DNA from 2 places in the Desulfomicrobium macestii genome. Region 2 is predicted to be linked to the other one. Evidence: riboswitches for the same ligand, from Rfam matches in the RefSeq annotation. Region 2 holds a riboswitch; the other holds the start of a gene.
The links. A riboswitch is a leader RNA that binds a small molecule or an ion and turns the genes downstream of it on or off. The one in region 2 is predicted to bind cobalamin.
Positions count from the first base shown of each region.

Region 1: linked by a shared signal. The riboswitch ahead of H4684_RS06265 (anaerobic ribonucleoside-triphosphate reductase activating protein) and the one ahead of H4684_RS14280 (sirohydrochlorin cobaltochelatase) in region 2 are both predicted to bind cobalamin.

Region 1 covers NZ_JADBGG010000007.1:47,884-52,190, reverse strand. The annotation lists gene H4684_RS06270 (MFS transporter) at 1-1,013, shown strand, start outside; cobalamin riboswitch at 1,097-1,252, shown strand; gene H4684_RS06265 (anaerobic ribonucleoside-triphosphate reductase activating protein) at 1,318-1,956, shown strand; gene H4684_RS06260 (ribonucleoside triphosphate reductase) at 1,990-4,050, shown strand; gene H4684_RS06255 (hypothetical protein) at 4,131-4,277, opposite strand.
Region 2 covers NZ_JADBGG010000023.1:22,794-27,100, forward strand. The annotation lists gene cbiM (cobalt transporter CbiM) at 1-806, opposite strand, end outside; gene H4684_RS14280 (sirohydrochlorin cobaltochelatase) at 793-1,806, opposite strand; cobalamin riboswitch at 1,979-2,179, opposite strand; gene metE (5-methyltetrahydropteroyltriglutamate--homocysteine S-methyltransferase) at 2,318-4,307, opposite strand, start outside.

The sequences.
Region 1 (4,307 bases), on a different contig from region 2:
CCGGATACGTCAGCGACCGCCTGGGCTATCGGTGGGCGCTTATCACGGCCTGCGTTTTCGGCATTGTCGGGTGGGGCTGGTATCTGGTCGCGGCGACCTTCTGGGGAGTGCTTGTCGCCGAGTTGCTGCTGGGCGTCTCCTACGCCTTCATCAGCGGATCGGATACGGCGCTGCTTTTCGAGACCTTGCGCGCCAAGGACCGGGTGGACCTCTACACCCGCTGCGACGGGCGCATGGTCGGATGGGCCCAAGGGGGAGAGGCCGCGGGCGCGCTCTTTGCCGGACTCATGTACGCGCACTGGCCGCTGTTGCCCTTCGTCGCCCAGATCGGGATCTGGACCCTGGCCCTGGGTTTGTGCCTGACCTTGAAAGAGCCCAAGGCGGAAAGCGGCGGGCCGGTGGTATCGCATCTGGCCGAAGCTTTGGGCGTTTGCAGATTCGCCTTTCGGGAAAGCTCGGCCATCCGGGCGACCATCATGAACGGCATGCTTCTGGGGCTGGCTTCCTTCTACATGGTTTGGCTCATTCAGCCCTATATGCAGGAATGCCTGGTTCCCGTGACATGGTTCGGTCCGGCCTGGGCCGGGGCCAATCTGGTTGTGGCCCTGGCTGCCGCAAACAGCCATCGGGTCGAGGGCAAGCTGGGCGCGGGCGGCATGCAGACGCTCTTTTTCGTGCTGATCGTCGTGGCGTATCTTGGACTTGGAACCGTCACGGCCGTGGGAGGTTTTTTGTTCTATTATCTGCTTACGGCCATGCGAGGGCTGCAAGGGCCGCTCATGCGCTCGCGGTTGCAGGCCTTGAGCAGCCGGGCGAACAGGGCCAGCATTCTGTCGTTGCACAGCCTGGCCTTTCGAACGGGGTTCGTGGCCACCGGCCCGCTGGTAGGTTTGCTTGCCGACAGCTTCGGTCTGTCAACGACCTTCCTTGTACTGGCCGTATTTTTTTCGCTGGCTCTTCCCGTGGCAGGGCTGAATTTTTTACGCCATAACCGCTCGCATTCATTGACCTGAATTCTTCTTCCACACGGTAAAGACGCCCCTGTGGAAAAGGTTTTGGTTGATCCCGATGTCTCGATGTCCTAATACTCGACCTGTTCTGCGAAACTACTTCAGGAGCAAGGGAACCCGGTGCGAGTCCGGGGCGGTCCCGCCACTGTAATCCCGATTTCGCGCGTTAAAGGCTGATCCCGCAAAGGGAGACGCCGCGTGCGGGGGCAAGCCAGAAAACCTGCCTGAAGCAATTCTCTTAACCCTCTGCACGCGGATGCAGGGCGTTGAGTTGTTCAGAAAAACGTCATCACAACTTCGAGCGAACATGACTGACACGATTCCTTCATGGGAACGCGTGCGCGGCATGGTGCCGGTGAGTCTTTGCGACTGGCCGGGCAAAATCACGTGCGTGCTTTTTGCCGGCGGCTGCAATTTGCGCTGCCCGACCTGCCACAACGCATCCCTGGCCTGGAAATGGGCCTTGTTGCCGAGTCTCGACCGGGACATTGTCCTGTCTGACCTGCGCCGCCGCAAGCGCTGGCTGGACGGGATCACCCTGTCCGGTGGAGAGCCGACCTGCCTGGCGGATCTGGACGGGCTGCTTGAGGATCTTTCCTCGACCGGCCTGCCGGTAAAGCTTGATTCCAACGGCTCCGCGCCGGATGTCCTGGAGCGCGTGCTGGCAGCGGGGCTTGTCCAGGCCGTGGCCGTTGACGTCAAGGGACCCTGGTCGATGTATCCGGAGCTGACCGGGCAGGCTCTGGCGACCGATACGGCCCGCGACGCGCTGGAAGAGGTTTTTGGCCTGGCCCGCGCGTATCCCGGACGCGTCTATTTTCGCTGTACCAAGGTCCCGAGCCTGACCCCCGAAGATCTGGAGACGACCCGGGCCCAGATGCCGCAAGGCCTGTCCTTGCATTTTCAGGAATTTGTGCCGCCTCGAAGCGATGATGATTTTTCCTGATTCTCAATTCGACCGAACTTTATTGGAGTATTCATGCCTCAGCAGATTGTGAAACGTGATGGCCGTGTTGAATCCTGGTCCGTGGACCGGATAGCCCTGGCAATTTTGAAATCCCTCAACGCCAGCGGCATCAAGGATCCCATCCTGGCCAAGCGTCTGGCCGGAAAGGTCGAGTCCAAACTCGAAGCCGAGGTCATGCCCGAGCAGGAGCTGGTTCAGGACACCGTCGAGCAGGTGCTCATGGAGTCCAGGCTTTATCAGGTCGCAAGGCGCTACATCGTGTACCGCGAAAAGCGTCGCACGATCCGCAGCCAGACCGAAACCTTCCTGGACGTGACCGAGACCATCGACAGCTATCTGGACAAGTCTGACTGGCGTGTCAGCGAGAACGCCAACATGGCTCATTCCTTTCAGGGCCTGATGCTGCATCTGTCCGGCTCCGTTCAGGCCCGCTATTCCCTTGAGAAATATCCCGAGGAAGTCCGGCAGGCCCATGAGCACGGCTATTTTCACATCCATGATCTTTCTTTTGGCCTGGCCGGGTATTGCGCCGGTTGGTCCCTGCGCGACCTCTTGCTTGAGGGGTTCAATCTCGAAGGGCGCTGCTCGTCCGGCCCGCCCAAGCATTTTGACGCGGCCCTTGGACAGATGGTCAATTTTCTGGGCACGCTGCAGAACGAATGGGCCGGTGCGCAGGCCTTCAACAACGTGGACACCTATCTGGCCCCGCTCGTCCGCCATGACAATCTGACCTACGAAGAGGTCAAGCAGGCCATGCAGAAGTTCGTGTTCAACCTGAATACGACCTCGCGCTGGGGCGGGCAGAGCCCGTTCACCAACCTGACCTTCGACCTGGCCCCGCCCACGCACATCGCCTCGGAGGCCGTCATCATCGGGGGCAAGCTTCAGGACAGCACCTACGGCGAATACGCGGCCGAGATGGAGATGATCAATCGGGCCTTCCTTGAAGTCATGTTGGTCGGCGATTATCACGGGCGGATTTTTTCCTTCCCCATCCCAACCTACAACATCACCCCGGACTTTCCCTGGGAGACGGAGGTTGGCGAGCTGTTGCTGAAGCTCACGGCCAAGTACGGCGTCCCGTATTTTCAGAACTTCATCAACTCCGACCTGAAGCCCGAGGACGTCCGTTCCATGTGCTGCCGTCTGCAGATGGACCTGCGCGAGCTGCGCAAGCGCACCGGCGGCCTTTTTGGCGCGGGGGATCTGACGGGATCCATCGGTGTCGTAACGCTCAATCTGCCCAAGCTGGCCTATCTGGCCCAGGGCGAGGAAGACTTTCTGGACCTGGTGGGCGAATATGCCTCCCTGGCCAAGGATTCCCTTGAGTTCAAGCGCAAGATGGTCACCGACAACATGGACAAGGGCATGTTCCCCTTTTCCAGCCGCTATCTCAAAAACGGCTTCCGCAGCCATTTCAGCACCATCGGCATTCTGGGTGGGCACGAAGCCTGCCTGAATCTGCTCGGCAAGGGCATCGATACCGAGGCCGGGACGCGACTCATGGTCCGGACCCTTGAACATCTGCGCGAGATCACGGTGCGCTTTCAGGAGGAGACGGGCAGCCTCTACAACCTTGAAGCCACTCCGGCGGAAGGGACCAGCTACCGTTTGGCCAAGATCGACAAGAAGCTTTATGCGGACATCCAGGCCTCCGGAAACGGGGTGCCCTACTATACCAACTCGACCCTGCTTCCCGTTGGGCACACCACGGATATCTTTTCCGCCCTGGAGCACCAGAACCGGCTGCAGCCCATGTACACCGGCGGCACCGTTTTCCATAGCTTCCTCGGTGAATCCGTGCCGGACACGCAGGCCCTGAAGAGTTTTTTGGTGCGCGCCCTGACCGAGACCAAGATTCCCTACGTGTCCATCACGCCGACCTTTTCGATCTGCAAGGATCACGGCTATCTGACAGGCGAGCAGATCACCTGCCCGCACTGCGGCCAGGAAACGGAAGTGTATACCCGCGTGGTGGGCTACTACCGTCCGGTCAAGATGTGGAATCGCGGGAAACAGGCGGAATACAAGGATCGAGTGGAATACTCCCAGGCCTCCTGCTTCGGGCAATAGGGGGGAGGGCTTTTAACGCCAAAACGGCCGGACTGCGATGCAATCCGGCCGTTTTTTTGCGACTTCAGGCGTGGGTGGGCTTATTTTCCGAGCGCCGATCTGCGCAGCCCGTTCAGGACGCCGAGCGCCGAGCGCAGGCCGCCGGCCAGGCTCATGATCGCGGTGGAGATGATCGGTTTCGGGCGCTGGATTTTCTGGGAATGCAAAAACAATGTGATTTCACGCATGGCGTACCTCTATATTCGGAAATATGGTAA
Region 2 (4,307 bases):
TTCACCGTGACTTCGGCTCCGGCACCGGTGCTTCCGTCGCCAAAGGCGGATTCCACCAGCAGCACATCGCCTTCGGTCCAGGCGGTCACCAGGAATTTGTGGGCCTCGGCCGCGCTCGGCAGAGCCAGACAGCAGGCCAGCAGCAGGAGCGAACGGACCGGCATGCCTGACCCGGAAGGTGACACGGGCTGTTTTGCCGGAATGTCCGCTTGGATGCCCAGCAACTCTGGGCGGGTGCGGATAAGAAAGGTCACGGCGAACATGGTGATGATACCTTCGATCAGCATGACGGGCAGGTGGGCCAGGACCACGATCTTGGCGGTTGGCAGGAAGCCTTCGTCGCTCAGACCAAGGCAGATGGCCACCATCAGCGCGGTCCCCAGAACGGCTCCGGCTCCGCTCATAAAGCCGCTTATGGCGGCGTATCGGCCACCCTTGCTCATGAAGCCCCGCAGGAAGAGGTGGCAGAGCACGGCGGGCAGGGCCACATTGAGGGTGTTCACCCCCAATACGGTCAGGCCCCCGAACTGGAACAGTACGGACTGGAGGATGAGCGCCACCAATATGCAGGGGAAAGCAGCCCAGCCGAGCACCAAGCCTGCCAGACCGTTCAGCAGCAGGTGCACGCTGCTGGGGCCCAGGGGCACATGGATGAGGGATCCGACGAAGAAAACGGAAGTGAGTACGGCCGTGGTAATCATGTTGTCGAGGTCAAGGCGGCGCAACCCCATCCAGACACCTGCCAGGGTCAGACAGGCACCTCCGACGAGTACGGGCGCGGCCAGGGCGCCATCAGATATGTGCATGGTGTTCTCCGTGTCCGTGGTTGGAAGCCGCCTTGTTTTCCAGATGGAGCGAGGCAAAGGCATGGCGCAGGTGATCCATCCACAGCGCCCGGAACGGGCAGTGCTCCAGCGTGCCCGTGGGTTCTGACAGAACCTCGATGCCCGCCGCCTGCAGTCTGTGCTTCCAGGAACGGGGGGATTCGCCCAGGATGTCCACCAGCACATGGTGACCGGGTACGCTCATGAAGGGCAGCAGCCTGCAACGGCTGATGTTGGCCTCTTGCAAGCGTGAGATGATTGACGAGACGCCCAGGGTTTCCCCGGAACGGCTCATCAGGGCCCCGAGGAATACGTGTGGGTCGCGAAGTCGTACGCGGGCCTCGAAGTCAAGGTAACGCTGCTGTCCTTGATGATAGGTGCCATGTCCCACCAGGACCACGGCTTCATCCGGCAGGCGCTCGGCGGGAATGTAGCTTTGCAAGGCTAGAGCGGCGCGATCAAGGTCCTTCTCGGAGGTCAGCAGCGGCGCACCGAGCGCGATCTCCCGGAATCCCTTGCGGGGATGCACGAAGGCCATGGCCTGGGAGTGGGTCCAGTGGTACTCGACCCCGGGCACGGTGTGCAGGGACTGTACAGCAAGGTGCGTCACGCCGTCGTCATGCAGGCGCGAAAGTGCCACGGCCACGGAATCGTGTCCCTGGCCCATGGCTGCCAGTTTCTTGCGCACCTTGTGGGCCGTGTAGGCCCAAGCCACGGGGATGCCGGGAAACTGTTCCCGGACCTCGGCTTCCATCTGTTCGTAGCCCCTGCGAGCTTGGGCCATGGCGACTCCGAAGGCGGCCAGGAGAATGCCCGGTCGAACGGGCTTGGGGCGGACATGGTCGTGACCGTGATCATGATGGTGGTCATGGTCGTCGTTACGGTCGTGATGGTGGTTATGGTCGTGATCGTGATGGTCATGGCCGTGGTCATGCCCGCTCCCGTCATGGTTGTGGGGGTGGCAGTGCAAGGGTGTGTTCATGGGTTGGTGTCCGTTTTGAGATCATCAGATGTCCACGTCATTGCGGGACATATAGAACTCCCAGCAAATTTTTGGTTGCAGGGAAACGGGACAAGCCGGATTGAAGAGGAGGAAGGACACGCGCAAGGATGAGGGGCGGGGCCGTCTTCCCCGTGTCGGCAAAGACCCGTTGCCTAGGGAAAAGTGTCTGGCAGGTCTTCTGGCTCCCTCGGACTTGGCCTCGCCTTCCCGTCCGCGAAGGACAGTGGCGTAAATGAGGCGTTGTGCTTCCCTGCGTGTGCAGGACCGAGGTTACAGCGGCGGGTCCGCTCCGGATTCACACCGGATTCCCTATTATGCTCCTGTTCGGAGCACCAGATCTTGATTCGTTATCTTACGGTGATACGGGATGTCAAATCGTCAGTGGCGACGGATGCGGAGCCGGTAGGGGAAAATCCGGCAAGCGGAAAGTGTTTTCCGCTTGCCGGCAGGGTCGCCTATGGATGCAGGCAGTGAAGTGCTGAGTGGTCCATCAGCTCAGGCTGGCGCGCACTCTCCGGGCCGCCTCCACCATGTTGCGCAGGGAGGCCAGGGTTTCGGGCCAGTCCCTGGTCTTGAGCCCGCAGTCCGGGTTGACCCACAGCCGCTCCTTGGGGATGAACTCCAGAGCCCGGCCCAACAGATTCTCCATTTCCTCCACCGACGGTACTCTGGGACTATGGATGTCGTAGATTCCGGGGCCTATCTCGTTGGGATAGGAATATTCCCGGAAGGCCTCCAGCAGTTCCATGCCACTACGGCTGGACTCGATGCTGATCACGTCGGCGTCCATGGCTGCGATGGATTGCACGATATCGTTGAATTCGCTGTAGCACATGTGGGAATGGATCTGGGTCGAATCGGCCACACCGGAAGTCGCCAGGCGGAAGTTCTCCACTGCCCATTCCAGGTATGCGCCCTTGTCTCTGGACTTGATGGGCATGCCCTCGCTGAAGGCGGCTTCGTCGATTTGGATGATGCGAATCCCGGCCTTTTCCAGGTCCGTGACCTCCTGGCGGATGGCCAGGGCCAGCTGGCGGCAGACTTCGGCTCGTTCCATGTCGTCGCGCACGAAGCTCCAGCACATGATGGTCACGGGTCCCGTCAGCATTCCTTTCATGGTTTTTTTTGTCAGGGATTGTGCGTAGGTGATCCACTTCACGGTCATGGGCATGGGCCGGTCGATGTCGCCGTGGATGATCGGCGGCTTCACGCACCGGCTGCCGTAGCTCTGGACCCAGCCGTTGGCCGTAAAGCAGAAGCCGTCCAGTTGCTGGCCGAAGTATTCCACCATGTCGTTGCGTTCGGCCTCGCCGTGTACGAGTACATCTAGACCGAGGTCTTCCTGGATGCCTACCACTTTGTTGATTTCGTCGCGCATGGATGCTTCATAATCCTGGGTTGTGATGTCCCCGTTTCTGAAGAGGCTGCGCTGTTTCCTGATTTCGGGAGTCTGGGGGAAGGAGCCGATGGTCGTGGTCGGCAACAGGGGCAGACCGAGCCAGGATTGGGCATTTTTTCGCGCGGGGTACGGGGCGTTGCGTCGGGTCATTTTCTCGTCAACCCGGGCGCACCGTTCGCGTACCGCCGCGATGGTCACCTGGGGACTTTGCCTGCGAGAGCGCATGGAGATGGCGTTGGCTTCAAGCTCGGCCGCGCAGTCCTCGCCGTTCATGGCCCGGGCCAGCAGACGCAGTTCCGCGCATTTCTGGACGGCGAAAGCCATCCAGCCTTTCAGCTCCTTGGGCAGGGCCGTCTCGAGTTCCAGGTCCACCGGGGTGTGCAACAGGGAGCAGCTGGAAGCGAGCATGATCCGATCCGCACCCAGACCGGCGTGCACGATGTCGAGTGTGCGCAATGCGCGGTCGAGATCGGTTTTCCAGATGTTTCTGCCATCGACGATGCCTACGGACAGGGTCATTTCGCGTGGCAACCCCTTCAGGATGGAGTCCAGGGCCCTTGCTCCCCGGGTCAGATCCGTGTGCAGACCTGCACATCCCGAAGTCAGGGCCAAATCCATGTTGTCATCAAGGGCATCGAAGTAGGTGGTCAGGAGCAGTTTCGCTCCGGCCTGATTCAGGATTTTGTAGGCATGGGGGAAGGCGGCCCGCGCAGCCGGGCTCATGTCCGCGCACAAAATGGGCTCATCGATCTGGATCCAGGAGCACAGGGGCCGAAGTTTATCCAGGACGTGAGTGTAGCGGTTCAATACCTCGTCCAATTTGTTCCATGGATCAAAGCCTTTCACGCCCTTGGCCAGAGACAGGTAGGTGATGGGTCCGAGCAGCACGGGCTTGGCCGAGCAGCCAAGATCCAGAGCCTGAAGGGTGTCCCGGACAATGGTTTGCGAACCAGATTTCAGCGGAGCGGCTGAGATCTCCGGGACCATGTAGTGATAGTTGGTGTTGAACCATTTGGTCATGTCCAGGGCCGGAACATTGCGCTCGGCATCGCCGCGCGCCATACAAAAGTAGGTGTCCAGG